One region of the Janthinobacterium aestuarii genome, then DNA from elsewhere that is predicted to be linked to it. Evidence: predicted binding sites of a transcription regulator. Region 1 holds the regulator's gene; the other holds the start of a gene.
What was found. Region 1 encodes sigma-54, which starts transcription at its own class of promoters, with help from an activator protein. Its sites were predicted from a motif close to TGGCANGNAANCTGCTTT; they were not measured.

Region 1 (7,482 bases):
TTTGTCGATATCTTGCGTCAGTGCAAGCCGCAAAAACTGTCCGTGTATGCGCGCTATACGCGCCGCGGCGGCCTCGATATCAATCCATGGCGCAGCAATTTCAGCACGGGTACGATGCCGGGCAATCTGCGCAATGCGCGCCAGTAACACCAAACACCACCACGCAACCATGCCAACAGGAATGTTGGCTGTGTTTTAAAACAACGTTGCAGTAGTGCCGCAGAGCATGTCACAGACGCTGAAAAATCGGAAAATCGGCATTCGGCGGCGGAAAAACCGGTGCGCCCCGTGTTTTTAATCAAGAAATAGCCGATACACGCCGATGTTATTTTTTTGCTAAAATGATGGCCACGTGGGCTGTAGCGCCCACTGCGCCCGCAGCGGGCGTATACTGTTGAGAATTGGCGTTACAGGCCGCCGAAACAGGCCTATAATTCGGCTCGCAAGCCCTCTGCGCATTGCACCATTTCATTGAGTGTCATGACTAATCTTAGCAAAATATTATCCCTCGAAAACGTCCTGCTGGACCTGGAAGTCTCCAGTAAAAAGCGCGCCTTCGAGCAAGCCGGCCTGATCTTCGAAAACAATTACGGCATCGCCCGCTCTACCGTTTCGGACAATCTGTTTGCCCGTGAACGCCTGGGCTCGACTGGTTTGGGCCATGGCGTGGCCGTGCCGCATGGCAGAGTCAAGGGCAGTAAAACCTTGAAATCGCCGCTGGGCGCCTTCGTGCGCCTGGCCGAGCCGATTCCGTTCGAATCGCCCGATGGCAAGCCCGTCAATCTGCTGTTTTTCCTGCTGATTCCTGATCATGTCACTCAGCAACATCTGGAAATCCTGTCGGAAATCGCCGAAATGTTTTCCGACGATGCCTTCCGTACGGCGCTGGCCACGGATCCGGAACCGAAATCCGTGCATTCGCGCATCGTCAATTGGCAACCCAGTCTGCAAGCGGCGGGTTAAACTTCAGGTATTCCTCCACTCCTGAAGAAGACTGCCATGTTGCAAACGCCGCTGACGATACAACGCCTGTACGACGATAATCGTGAAAGTCTGCAACTGGGCTGGTTCGCCGGCTTCCCCGGCGGCGAGCGCCTGATCTCGGGCGACGTCTCGTCGGCCGCCGACCAGGTGGGCCACTTGAACCTGATCCATCCGGGCCGCATCCAGGTCTTCGGCCACCAGGAAATCAATTACTACCAGCGCCTGAAGGTCAACACGCGTACCCACGTGATCGGCGAGCTGATCGCCGGCGGCCCGCCCGCGCTGATCATCGCGCAAGGGCTGGAAACGCCGCCCGACATCCTCGCCATCTGCGACGAGCAAAACATTCCCCTGTTCTCCACCCCGCTGCCGGCCGCGCAAGTGATCGACTTCCTGCGCGTCTACCTGTCCAAAAAATTGGCGCAGCGCATCATCATGCATGGCGTGTTCATGGACGTGCTGGGCGTGGGCGTGCTGATCACCGGCGATTCGGGCCTGGGCAAGAGCGAGCTGGGGCTGGAACTGATTTCGCGCAGCCACGGCCTGGTGGCCGACGACGCCGTCGAATTCTCGCGCATCGCGCCGAACATGATCGAAGGCCGCTGCCCGCCCCTGCTGCAAAACCTGCTGGAAGTGCGGGGCCTGGGCTTACTCGACATCAAGGCCATCTTTGGCGAAACGGCCGTGCGCCGCAAGATGCGCTTGAAACTGATCGTGCATCTCGTGCGCCGCAACGCGCTGGAAGAAGAAGTCGAGCGCCTGCCTTTCCTGTTCCCCACGGAAGACGTGCTGGGCCTGCCCGTGCGCAAGGTCGTCATCCCCGTCGCCGCCGGCCGCAACATCGCCGTGCTGCTGGAAGCGGCCGTGCGCAATACCATTTTGCAACTGCGCGGCATCGATACCTTGCAGGAGTTCATGGAGCGGCAACGACTCGCCATGAGTGGCGATTAATGTTGCCAAGGAGTTCGCCCTTGCAAGGGCGAACCGTTACGCAGGCACGCAGCAGTGCTGCGTGAATTCCCTGCTGCACCAACGACTCGCCATGAGTGGCGATTAATGTTGCCAAGGAGTTCGCCCTTGCAAGGGCGAACCGTTACGCAGGCACGCAGCAGTGCTGCGTGAATTCCCTGCTGCACCAACGACTCGCCATGAGTGGCGATTAGCAACGTAGGTCGGATTAGCGGTGGCGAAGCCGCCGCGTAATCCGACGAGATTGTTGACGTGTGCAGCAAAGAAATACCACAGTCCAAATTGCAATAATTTGTAAAGATAATTGCCTTGGAGCAGAGTGCCGATCTTTATTGTATGATCGGGCTATGCATATCGTCCTTATCACCGGAATATCCGGCTCCGGTAAATCCGTCGCGCTCAATGTGCTGGAAGATACCGGCTACTATTGTGTCGACAACCTGCCACCGGCCTTGCTGCCCAGCCTGGTGCAAACCCTGCTCGACGAAGGTACACCGCAACTGGCCGTCGCCGTCGATGCGCGCAGCGCCGAGTCGCTCGTCAGCCTGCCGCACAATGTGGCGCTGCTGCGCGACCAGGGGCACGACGTCAAGGTCATGTTCCTGACGGCCACCACGCATTCGCTGGTGGCGCGCTTCTCGGAAACGCGGCGCAGCCATCCGCTGTCGCACGAATTGCGTCCGAATCAGAATCCGGCCAGCCGCCGCACCCTGATCGAGTGCATCTCGGAAGAGCGCGAACGCCTGTCGGCCATCGAACAGCTGGGCCACGTGATCGACACGTCCGAACTGAGCGCCAACAAATTGCGTGCCTGGATCAAGGATATGATCGCTTCCGAACGCGCACCGCTGACCCTGTTCTTCGAATCGTTCGCCTTCAAGCTGGGCGTGCCGCTGGACGCCGATTTCGTCTTCGACGTGCGGGCCTTGCCTAACCCGTATTACGACCTGGCGCTGCGCCCGCTCGATGGCCGCGACGCGCCCGTGATCGCCTTCCTCGACGCGCAGCCGAGCGCGCTGGAACTGCTGGCCGACATCCGCGCCTTCATCGAGAAATGGCTGCCGTCATTCAAGTCCGACAACCGCAGCTACCTGACGGTGGCCCTCGGTTGCACGGGCGGCCAGCACCGCTCCGTGTACATGGCGGAACGACTGGCGCAATACTTCGGCCCGAATGAACGAGTGGTTCTGCGCCACCGCGAACGTAGCTAGTTAATTCAGGTGGCGCAGCGGATGCGCTGACGCCGGCCAGACGGGGACAAAGAAGCGCGCCACCATGGCCGCGTCGACCTCGTCCAGGCTTGATGGATTCCAGCGCGGCGCATTGTCCTTGTCGACCACCAGCGCGCGCACGCCCTCGATCACTTCGCCATGCTCGAAATTGTGGCGCACCACCGTGCGCTCCAGACGCAGACAATCGGCCACGCCCAAGTGAGCCCCCCGCTGCAGCAATTCCAGAGTTACCGACATCATCAAGGGCGAGCGCAGGCGCATGGCCGCCAGCGCCTTGCTGGCGAACGCGCTGTCGTCCTGCGCCAGCGAGGCCATGATGGCCGCCACGGAACCCGCACCGAAATGGCGGTCCAGCGCCACGCGCGCCGCCGCCAGCGAGGCGATACCCGCCTCGGCCTGGAACGGCGCCGCCAGCGCCTTGATGGCGACCGGCAAGGCCTCGCCCGGCGTCGATTCGAACAGGGCCAGCAGCGCCCCCATCTGCGCCTCGGGCAGGTAAACATCGGCCAGGTCCGTGTACAGGGCATCGGCCGCGCTGATCGTCAAGCCCGTCAAGCCCAGGTACAGGCCTAGCTGCCCGGCCAGGCGGGACAGGAAATAGCTGCCGCCCACATCGGGAAACAAACCAATATTGACTTCAGGCATGGCCATGCGCGTGCGGCCCGTGACGATGCGCAAGCGGTTGCCGGGCCCGGCTTGCGCCACGCCCATGCCGCCGCCCATCACCACGCCATCCATCACGGCGATATACGGTTTCGGATAGAAATGAATCACATGATTTAACGCGTATTCTTCCGTAAAGAAATCTTCCAGCAAGGCGCTGCCGCCTTGCGGCGTGGCCAGGCCCGCATCGTAGAAGAAACGGATGTCGCCGCCGGCACACAGGGCTTTTTCGCTGCTCGAGCGGATCACGACGGCGTCCACCTGCGGATCGTCGCGCCAGGCCAGCAGGGCAGCGCTCAGGGCGCGCACCATCTCCAGCGACAGGGAATTCAAGGCTTTCGGACGGTCGAGCACGATATGGCCCGTGCGGTTGCGGATGGAGGTCTGGACGAAGTCGCTCATGGCAGGCGTGAAAAAAGTAAAAGTACAAACATTCTAGCGCCTGCGCGGGGAACATTGCGTTCAAAAGGTCCAGGCGCAAAAAAGGGCGCAATGTGCGCCCTTAGTTGATCACAACTGCTGGAAGCGGGTGGCCTTAAACGGCGACGACGGCGTCTTCCTCGGAGTTGTCTGGCAGATGCTTGATCGCCTCTTTACCGTGCCCTTGCACTTTGGTTTTGTATTTCATCACTTGCCTATCGAGCTTGTCGATCAGGGCATCGATCGCGGCATACAGGTCTTGTGCCAGGCTTTCCACGTAGACGGTTTTGCCACTTAAACGCAGGTTGACTTCGGCCTTTTGACGTTTTTCTTTCTCTTTGAGGTTATCCACGGTCAGAATCACGGCGATATCGATAACTTGATCGAAATGACGTTTCACGCGTTCCAGCTTCGTTTGTACGTATTCACGGATGGCTGGTGTCACTTCGAGATGATGTCCGCTGATGGTGAGATTCATACACACTCCTAAAGATGATCGGGTTCGTGCGGTCCATCCTATCCGGCCCGCAGAGGAACCGAAAAAAACTTACAAACACTTACGCAGGCTCACTGGCGGAATTTTCAACGCTTCCCGGTATTTGGCAACAGTACGTCGCGCAATCACCATGCCTTGTTCCCCCAGCATGTCCGCAATCTTACTGTCGGATAAAGGATTTTTAGGGTCTTCTGCTCCTGTCAGTTGCACGATCAATGCCCGTATCGCCGTCGATGACGCTTCGCCCCCCGCTTCGGTGGCGACGTGGCTACCAAAGAAATATTTCAACTCGAACATGCCGTGCGGGGTCAGCATGTACTTTTGAGTTGTTACCCGCGAGATAGTACTCTCGTGTAAACCCAGTGTATCAGCTATTTCACGGAGCACAAGGGGGCGCATGGCAACGGCCCCGTGCGAGAAAAAGTTCTTTTGTCTTTCTACTATTGCCTGTGCCACGCGCAGGATCGTGTCGAAACGCTGGCGCATATTCTTGATCAGCCACTTGGCTTCCTGCAACTGTGCGCCCATGGCGCCCTCGCCCTTGCCCTGCTTGAGCAGGTTGGCGTACATGGCGTTGACGCGCAGGCGCGGCATGACGTCGTTGTTCAGGGTCACTTGCCAGCCATTGCGCGCGCGCTTGACGACGACGTCGGGCACCACGTAATCGGACACGTCCGAGGCGAATACGGCGCCCGGATGCGGATTGCACTGGCGAATCACCGTCTGTGCTTCGCGCAAGTCTTCATCGTCGCAATCGAGGGCTTTTTTCAGCTTGTTGAAATCGCGCTGGGCAAACCAGGCCAGGTGCTTTTCCACGATGACGAGCGCCATGCGCCGCGTCACCATGGCGATGTGCGGCAAGCGCTTGATCTGCAGCGCCAGGCATTCGGATGCATTGCGCGCGCCCACGCCGGGTGGATCGAAACTTTGCAGCAGCGACAAGGCCGTGCGCATCTCGTCGGCGTCGATTTCCAGCTCTTCCGGCAGGCGCGCCAGGATGTCGTCGAGCGACTCTTCCAGGTAGCCATTGTCGTCGAGCGCGTCGATGATCAGCTCGACCAGCGCACGGTCGCGCAACTCAAGCACCGTCACGCGCATCTGCTCCATCAGGTGTTCGCGCAGGGTGCAGTGATGGGCCTCGAGTTGCGGGCGGGAATCTTCGTCGTCGGGCGCCTTGCCCCGGCTCGCCTCGCTCCAGTCGCTGTCGCCGCCATCCGCCGCGGCCGGGCCTTCGCCCGCCTCGCCGTCAAAGGTTTCCGCTTCGGCCGGCGCCGCGGGTGCCTCCTGGCCTGGCGGCTGGGGCGGCGCTTCGGCCGGCGCGGCCGTGGAGCTCAAGGCCCCGTCGGACAGCAGGCGCAGCGAACGGTCGAGCGGATCGTCGAGGCGCTCGAGCAGGGGATTGTCCGTCAGCAGTTGCTCGAGTTCCTGGTGCAATTCCAGCGTAGACAATTGCAACAGGCGTATCGATTGCTGCAACTGCGGCGTCAGTGCCAGGTGCTGCGAAGTGCGCAGCTGCAATGATTGTTTCATTGGCTTACATGCGGAAGTGTTCGCCCAGATAGACCCGGCGTACCGACTCGTTCGCGATGATGTCGTCGGGGCGTCCCGACGCCAGTACCGAGCCCTGGTTGATGATGTAGGCACGGTCGCAAATACCCAGCGTCTCGCGCACATTATGATCGGTGATCAGCACGCCGATATTGCGCTCCTTCAAGAAGCGCACGATGCGCTGGATCTCGATCACGGCGATCGGATCGACGCCGGCGAACGGCTCGTCGAGCAGCACGAAACGGGGATCGGTGGCCAGCGCGCGGGCGATTTCCACGCGGCGGCGCTCGCCGCCCGACAGGGACAAGGCCTGGTTCTCGCGCAGCTTTTCAATCTGCAAATCGGCCAGCAGCTTATCCAGGCGCTCCTCGATCTCGGCCTTCTTCAAAGGACGGCCTTCGACGGTCTGGATTTCCAGCACGGCGCGGATATTGTCTTCCACCGTCAGCTTGCGGAAGACGGACGCTTCCTGCGGCAGATAGGACAAGCCCATCTGCGCGCGGCGGTGGATCGGCAGGCTGGAAATGTCCACGCCGCTGATATCGATGCTGCCGCCGTCCGACGGCACCAGGCCGACGATCATGTAGAACGAGGTGGTCTTGCCGGCGCCGTTCGGGCCCAGCAAACCCACCACTTCGCCGCATTCGACTTGCAGCGAGACATCATGCACGACTTGCCGCTTGCCATAGGTTTTTTGCAGACCGCGAACGATCAGGGTGCTGCCGCAACGAGTATTGTCCATTATTTCTTTCCTGGCGCAGGCGTTGCCGGCGCTTTCTCCGCTTCAGGCGCCTTAGTCTTCGGCTGGATCACCATGCGCACGCTGCCGCCATCGGAAGTGCTGGTGCCGCTGTCGGAATTTTCCATCTTGAATACTTCCTTGCGGCTGTCATACGAGATGAAGGCGCCATTGGCCACGTCCGTCACTTTCGTGCCTTCCAGGCGCGTCAGCTTGGCCTTGGAAAACAGTTTCACCACTTCCGTCTTGTTGTCGTATTCCACGCGCTCCGCTTCGCCTTCGACCCACAGGTCGCCCGCGCCATCGCGTTTCTGGCGGAACGTGGCCAGCTTGCCGGGATCGGCCCAGAAGGTGATGAACTGGTAGCCTTGCGGGTCTTCCGTGATCAATGCCCGGCCCGCCTTCATGGTCAGGGTGCCCTTGACCAGCAC
Region 2 (7,482 bases), 3.1 Mb from region 1:
CCGAAAATCCCGGAACCTGAAACGCCACCTGTAACGGCACCTGCAACGCCTGCAACGGCTACCCAAACACCAATACCCAATCACCAAACACCAATATATAAAACCTTGTCGGAGAAAATCCCCGACTCGGCGATTCCAACGGTGCCTGTGGTCGATATCAAGGAAGCCAGGGAAAAACGCAAGCACAGCGCTGACGACGAGAAGTGCGCACGTTGGCTGTTCGGCCGGGTGCTGGCGAACAACGACTCCGCCAGGCAGCCGAACTTCGACACCTGGGCTGACGACGTGCGGCTGCTACGAGAGCGGGACAAGCGCACCCACGCGGAAATCTGCGAGCTTTTCCAATGGGCCCAGGGAGATGCGTTCTGGTGCTCGAACATCCTCTCGCCGGCAAAGTTGCGCGAGAAGTGGGATCAACTGACGATGAAACGAACGCCTTTGGGCGGAAAGACGGCACAGCATGGAAACTTTGGCAAGCAGGATTACCACAAGGGCGTTGGGGCAGATGGCACCTTTTGAAGGCAAGAAGCGCTTCGTCAGCGCGAAGATCGAGCGCTGCCCAATGCACGGCGAGTACACGGCAATGCTGATTCGCGGCGCCTGGTCCGGCTGCCCGGACTGCATGAACGTCGAAGACCAGGTGCGCGAGGCCGAGCAGCGCGCCGCCTGGCGCCAGGAACTTAAGGCGCGCGAATGGAGCGCAAAGCTCGGCCGTGCTGCTATTCCCGAGCGTTTTGCTGATCGCCGCCTCGAATCGTACCGGCCGGACTGCTCAGGCGCCGAGCGCGCGCTGGCCGTAGCCACCCGGTACGCCGAGAACTTCGAAGACGCCCGGGCCATTGGCGCATGCCTGATCTTCGCCGGGGATGTCGGTACCGGCAAGACGCACTTGGCCGTGGGCATTGCCCACCACATCATGGCGCAAGGGCGCCAGGCGGTCTTCACGTCGGTGATGCGCGCGGTGCGCTCCGTCAAGGAAACCTACGCCAAGGGCGCCGGGCGCACCGAGGCGCAGGCCATCCGCGACCTGGTCGATCCTGATCTGCTGATCCTCGACGAGGTGGGCGTGCAGCACGGTAGCGACACGGAAAAGCTGATCCTCTTCGAGATCATCAACGGCCGCTATGAGGCGGCGCGCCCGACCATCGTCATCAGCAATCTGGACGCTGCCGGCCTGGAGCAGTTCCTGGGTGCGCGGGCGTTTGACCGACTGCGCGAGGGCGGCGGCAGGCTGGTGGTCTTCGATTGGGAGTCGCACAGGGGGAAGCGCCCGAGCGTCCAGGCTGCGAATGCCGCTCAGGATTTGCCTGAGGCACCGCCGCACTGCGCAAGGGCCATGGCCGCTACGAAGTGACGTACCCATCAGAAAAAACGGCTTAAAAGGCTTTAAATGAAAAATCAAGAAAACAAAATCGCAGCAAACAAACGCCTGGCCGAGCTGCTGGGCTGGTCCAACATCGTCGAGGTGGGCGGCGCTCTGGTCGGCACGCCGCCGGCTGGCGCCGCCGCAAGTCGCGGCCAGGCCATGGTGCCGGACTGGATGGGCGGCTGGGCGGCGGCCGCGCCGCTGCTTGTGCAGTTTGAGATCCGGCTGATGCCGATGTCGGTCGGCGTCGATGCCAGCGGCTTCCTGGAGTGGTACCGGTTCTATCCGGACAGGGACGCAGCTGCGCGCGCAGCAATCGTCAAGGCGGTCACTCATCGCCTAGAGAAAGCGCAATGATGGCCCGTGGCTTGCAGGCACTGGGACGCCTCAAGGTCGGCGCCATGAACAAGACCGAAGCCGCGTATGCGCAGACGCTGGAGCTGCGCAAGGCCGCCGGCGAGGTGGCCTGGTACAAGTTCGAAGGCCTGAAATTCCGCCTGGCCGACAACACGTTTTATACGCCCGACTTCGCCGTGCAGCTGGCCGACGGCGCGCTGGAGGCGCACGAAGTGAAAGGGCATTGGCAAGAGGATGCACGCGCGAAGATCAAGATCGCGGCCGACATGTATCCGCTGCGCTTCGTTGCCGTCCAAGTGCTGCCGAAGAAGGCGGGCGGCGGCGGGAAAGTAGAGGAATTTTGATTGTGGTTCTAAATCGGATTAGACGTCCGAAGTATCAGTGTCTATTCGAAGTGATTTTGGATATTTTTGACGCCTAAAATAAAGCAACGTAGCAGACATACATACATAAAGACCCCCTGTTATATATACCGAAAGTAATTCTGGCTGCGGACTTGAAGCCATGAAATTTTTAATTTCATCCGGGAAAAATAAAGAAAGTAAAATTGCTGCGAGTCCAATTATTAGGACAATCCATAAAAATGGTATGGGATTGATTATGGAGGAAATCGCCTTTATGTTGTTTGGATAATCAGTCTGACGTTTTCCGTTAATTCCTTTAGGGATTCCTTTAATTGTGCCGATTATTCTCGTATTGATGTCCTCACTAGTGTGCAGTAATTCAATTACTGCGCCGTCGTCAGTGTCTAAAAAGGAAAATACTAATTCTACTTCGTTTGATTTTGTGGTGGATAGCGAACACTTTAAATCGTTCGCAGTCCGTGAAACTTGTAAAATCGTAGCTGATAAAATTGTTCCTTTGTTGTCTGTTACAATCTTGAGTGGATCGGATGATGCTATATGATCTCCATCAATTGTTTTTTCTCCTGAATTCCAAAGTGTAATAATCGATCGCGTCAGCCTTGGTATATTTCGACCATTGTAATCAACTTTTATTCCCGTGGGTAAATTAGACCCGGCTAATCCCAATAGTCTTTTTCCTGAACAGTGGAATGTAAGTGCAGTTCTTTGTCGTGTGAGGAAAAACGTTGCTATTGCTGCCGCTAGGCCTACAATTCCTATCAAAGATCCAACCCAACCAGGAGCGAGAAGACTCAGTATGTTATTTACCCAAGCTGTAAAATTTGTCATATCGTATTTCTTTATGATTTAAGTTTTATATGGAAAAAGTTATTATGATGGCCCATTAATATTTTATGATTTAACACAATGGGTCAGATTTTAGCTCTCTTGTAAGTGCTATTTTGATGTGCATTCTAGTATTTCTTGGAAAGATTTTTTTGTTAGTTTCTATCGTACAACATTTCGCAGGTGGCGGTATTGATAGTTGGTATTATTTTTATTGTGACCGCAGCTTAAAATATGTAATTCGACTAATACCATGTGCTGCTGCAAGGCCGTCATGGGTGTTAACATCTGCCAATACAACGAAAGGCAATTATGGGTTTTACAGACCGCTACATCGCATCGATAGGTTCGAGCAACCTCATGGACGACGCGCAGCACCACCAGACGGACCCGCTGGCCGCTGCAGCGCTTGCCGGCGACATTGGCGCGCTGCTTTGTCGCGTGAAGTACGCCGACGGTACGCTCAACCGCATGTTCGAGGGCAGCCAGCAGAACCTGGCCCAGCTGCTGCGCATCTGGACCGCCGAAGTGATCAAGCGCGGCCGGTTCCGCCGCTGGGTGCCAGAAAATACAGCCTGGGATGCGGCAGCGGCGCAAGCGCTTTACCGGCGCGTAGCCGAGAAGTCGCTGGCGCACTGGCTCGACGGCACGTGCAAAGGCTGCAGCGGCACTGGTGTCAAGGTGCTGCTGGGGAATGGACTGTGCACGTCGTGCAAAGGAACCGGCGTCGCGGCAGTGTACGGCGTGGCCGGCCTGGAGCTGGAGCGCGTCAAGGATATGGTCAGCGAGCTGAGCTCCATTCACGACAGTCATTCTGGCCGGGCGGGCGGTCTGTTACGCGGCGGAGACATGTAGCGCAAGTTTTCTTTAAGCCTGTGTTTACAAACAGTATTTCTGCGGTATACTTCAATCCTCAGTTCAAGAAAATTCTTCCGGAAATCGTAATGTGCGCATCGCGCCACCGATAGCTGGAACTCGCGACAGTACCCGGACCCAGCGCCGTACCTGCACGCCTTGAATTTGCCGCTCACCACGCGCTATAGTCGTGGGAGCAAACAAATAAGCCACCTCATGGGTGGCTTTCCCATTTCTAGGCCTGCTTGTTGCGCCGGCGCGTCATGAAGCCCAATAGGCCGAGGCCGGCCAGCATCATGGCGTACGTTTCTGGCTCTGGAATCGGATTGACGCCGCCAAAACCGTCCACGTACGCATAGCCGGTATGGCCGCTGAAATAGCAGTCTGCTGCTGCTACCGAGAGCGTGAAGTCGTGGCCGGACAGGCTGGAATCGATTGTGAGGCGTTCGACTTGCCATAGAGGCGTGTAGTAATAATTGCCAAACGTTTCAAATCGTGTGTCAACGCCGCCACCGCCATTACCGGCATTGTAAAAACGGCTGACCAATTCAGTGCCCGTGGTGTCATCGCGCAGCGAGATGAATAGCGCTGCTGATTCGTTATCGGCGTGGCCGCCGTTTTCAAGCACGGCCTTCCATGTAAAGAAAATATTGGATTCGGTGTAGTTGCTGACCGATTGGCTGATCACCGAAGCGTAGCCGCCACTGTTCCTATCCTCGACTCGGTACGAATATTTTCCAGCGTACACGGTCGAGCCCAGATCGGAGCCAATGATCGGGTCAACCGTGCCGGCCGCGATGATGTCCGAGCGCGTAGCGGGGCCACTGTAAAGGCTGCCTCCAGGTAGAAGCTTGCCGGGATTGAGGGAGGCGTTGAGCGTGTTGCCGCGGTACCCTTCACCGGTGGTCCAGCCGGTCGCGTTGCCGTTTTCGAAGCCACCATTTTTGAAATTGTCCGCTTGCACAGCGGCGCTGGCGAGCCAGAGCGCCAGTGTCGCCCAATAAAATTTTCGGTTCATGGTTTTCCTGTGGAATAAGTTAGGTCGGGCAAATGCCCGGAGCCAAACAGAGCAGGAAGCGTGCCATTTTACTAAGTCGCTGAATTTAAATGAAAATCGCCTGAGCTTGCTGTTTTACGAGGTACGAGTGTAAAAAAACTCGACAGCCGCAACAACCAGCATAGCGACGTGAATGACAGCTTTCGAGGTTGCTTTGTCCGAAACCACCCATCCGCCACACTACCTGGCACGCGACTACCTGGAGAGCCGCGCACCGGCGCCAGATCGGCTACCCACGCGGGAAGAGGTGCGCCGCGAGCTGGGCTGGACATTGATTGCTGTGGAGCACCAGACGCAGGCCGAGGATGACGAACGAAACTGAACTGGCCGGATGCGCGCGCGAGTATGCCGTCGCAGGCCTGAAAAGGAGGTGCGCCGTGAAGTAGCGATCCAGCAACCAAATAGATCAATCAGTCGGGCGCCGCCGCGAGGCTGCGCGCCAAACCGACGCTGGGACGCTGTCACCCAGCACCAACAATCCAACGTGATATCTCAGCTACCATCTTCGCAATCGCGCAAAGTTGAGCTGTGCGCTGTATGTAGAGCCAGAAAAAATCGTATTTGGTCATAGAGGCCTCATTGGTTGTTTGTTCAATCATGAGGGAAATGCAAATACGATTCCTCTGGTGGGTTTTCCAAAACGCGGGTGTAGCTCAATGGCAGAGCGGAAGCCTTCCAAGCTTTCCACGAGGGTTCGATTCCCTTCACCCGCTCCAGTTTCCCTTGCCCGGCATGCCGGGTTTCGCCGCCGGTCGCATCGCTGCGCTGGTGGCTTTTCTATTTAAGGTGCCGTATGTTCGATATCGACTTCCGCCGGATGATCATCACCATCACTCTGGCGGGTGCGGTAATCGGCGGCGCCATCGTCGCACTCGTGTTGCTGGCCTGGCCCTGGTTATGGGCGATGGCCAAGCCGGCGTTGCACACCTTGACCACCTGACACTTGCGACTGCCAGCGCGCTCCAGTGGCAGAGCTTGAAGAAACGGGCGCAGCTCACCGACGTAGCAAAGATCCAGAGGAATCCAGCCGCGATGCACCGCGGCGCCTGCTGGGGGCGGGCGGTGACACAACGAAAGCCGAAATGCAGAAAACCCAGCACTCATCAAACAACGGCGTGCTCTGCGCGCCTGCAGGCTGGGATCAGGCCGAGCTGCCATGCAACGCGCTGCCGATCACGCGCACGCACGTGGGAGATCTGCCTGCCGTGGTGTCGTACTGGCGGCCAGATGCTGCTGAACTGGCGGCGTTGAATGCTGGCGGCGCCGTTCGGCTGTGGGTGGTGGGCGCAACGATGCCGCCCGTGATGCTCGACGTCGACGGCGCGAGCTAATTTAGGATACTTCGCCACGCTACATTCCAAATCCATTCGAAGAACGGACGCAGATAGTAGGCGAACTTAGCAAGGTCAGTGGCGACGGCCAGAATGCGGCGGAAGTTGAGGTAAATTCGTTTCATGTGGTTTCTCCTTTGAGGTTTGGACAGTGGGTGCCGCGCGCCTACCCGTTAAAGTGCGCAACTGCTCGGCAAGGGCATTGCGGGATAGGCCTGCGTCTCGCCTATAGTGTGGGTTAGGAGCAGCAAGCGATGAAGAAAAAGCAATTCGCCACACCTGGCGCTCGTCCATTCCCTCCGGAGTCCTTTGCCGACCCGCTGAGCGGCCGCTACTTGCCGGCACCCGAGGTGCTCAAGTGGGTGCGCTCAACCATCCTCACCGAACGCGGCGCGCTCTACAACGAAGACCACGCCCACTTGGAATGTGCCGATGTGCATTTCATGTGGGCACCGATGGGCTTCGTGAAGGCTGGCCGCACTGTGCTGGGCCAGTGCGAGGAAGTGACGTTCCGCTGTGGGCCGTGGCAGAAGGGCCGCCAGCAACAGCAGATGGCCGACTGGTTCGGCGCGGTGCCGGACTTCCTCATTACCCTGGACGCATCGTATTGCCTGACCTGCAGCGACGCCGAATTCTGTGCGCTGCTCGAGCACGAGCTTTATCACATCGCCCAAGAGATGGATGACTTCGGCGCGCCGGCCTTCAACAAGTACGGGCTGCCGAAGCTGTGCATGCGCTCGCACGACGTCGAAGAGTTTGTCGGCGTGGTCCGGCGCTACGGCGCAGGCGAGGACGTGCAGCGCATGATTGACGCAGCAAAGACCCCGCCAGAAGTGGCGAAAATCAACATAGCGAGGGCGTGCGGAACGTGTCTTCTAAAGGCTGCGTAGCCTTTACGTTGCTTTACAGGAAACTAAAACATGGCCGCACTCAAGGACGAGGTGAAGCTGTACGTCGTCACCGCGCTGGCCTGTTTCGACTCGCCGACGCAGGTTTCGATAGCAGTAAAAGAGGAATTTGGCCTCGATGTGAGCCGCCAGCAGGTGTCCTGCTACGACCCGAACACGTACGTGGGCCGCAACCTGAGCCTGAAATGGCGCACGATCTTCGAAGAGACGCGCGCCAAGTTCCGCGCCACTGCCGAGGAAATCCCGATCGCCAGCAAGGCATTTCGCCTGCGCGGCCTGGCCCGGCTGGCACAGAAGGCCGAGAGCATGCGCAACTTGCCGTTGGTGGCCAGTCTCTACGAGCAGGCCGCCAAGGAAGTGGGCGACATTTACGTGAACAAGGGCAAGGCCGAACCGAACGACCAGCTGCCAACACCCG

Region 2: the regulator sigma-54 is predicted to act here: its motif matches at 4,835-4,852, upstream of OPV09_RS17535 (PEP-CTERM sorting domain-containing protein).

Annotation. Positions count from the first base shown of each region.
Region 1 is NZ_CP142523.1:866,493-873,974, reverse strand. Features, by position in the region: gene queF (NADPH-dependent 7-cyano-7-deazaguanine reductase QueF) at 1-147, shown strand, start outside; gene OPV09_RS03915 (PTS sugar transporter subunit IIA) at 481-963, shown strand; gene hprK (HPr(Ser) kinase/phosphatase) at 1,000-1,935, shown strand; gene rapZ (RNase adapter RapZ) at 2,301-3,164, shown strand; gene OPV09_RS03900 (enoyl-CoA hydratase/isomerase family protein) at 3,165-4,250, opposite strand; gene hpf (ribosome hibernation-promoting factor, HPF/YfiA family) at 4,384-4,746, opposite strand; gene OPV09_RS03890 (RNA polymerase factor sigma-54) at 4,816-6,294, opposite strand; gene lptB (LPS export ABC transporter ATP-binding protein) at 6,299-7,054, opposite strand; gene lptA (lipopolysaccharide transport periplasmic protein LptA) at 7,054-7,482, opposite strand, start outside.
Region 2 is NZ_CP142523.1:3,918,224-3,925,705, reverse strand. Features, by position in the region: gene OPV09_RS17565 (YdaU family protein) at 1-519, shown strand, start outside; gene OPV09_RS17560 (ATP-binding protein) at 506-1,354, shown strand; gene OPV09_RS17555 (hypothetical protein) at 1,391-1,723, shown strand; gene OPV09_RS17550 (DUF1064 domain-containing protein) at 1,720-2,067, shown strand; gene OPV09_RS17545 (hypothetical protein) at 2,086-2,916, opposite strand; gene OPV09_RS17540 (hypothetical protein) at 3,274-3,768, shown strand; gene OPV09_RS17535 (PEP-CTERM sorting domain-containing protein) at 4,004-4,786, opposite strand; gene OPV09_RS17530 (hypothetical protein) at 4,959-5,147, shown strand; tRNA gene OPV09_RS17525 (tRNA-Gly) at 5,468-5,541, shown strand; gene OPV09_RS17520 (hypothetical protein) at 5,619-5,765, shown strand; gene OPV09_RS17515 (hypothetical protein) at 5,908-6,156, shown strand; gene OPV09_RS17510 (putative metallopeptidase) at 6,411-7,046, shown strand; gene OPV09_RS17505 (DUF2280 domain-containing protein) at 7,077-7,482, shown strand, end outside.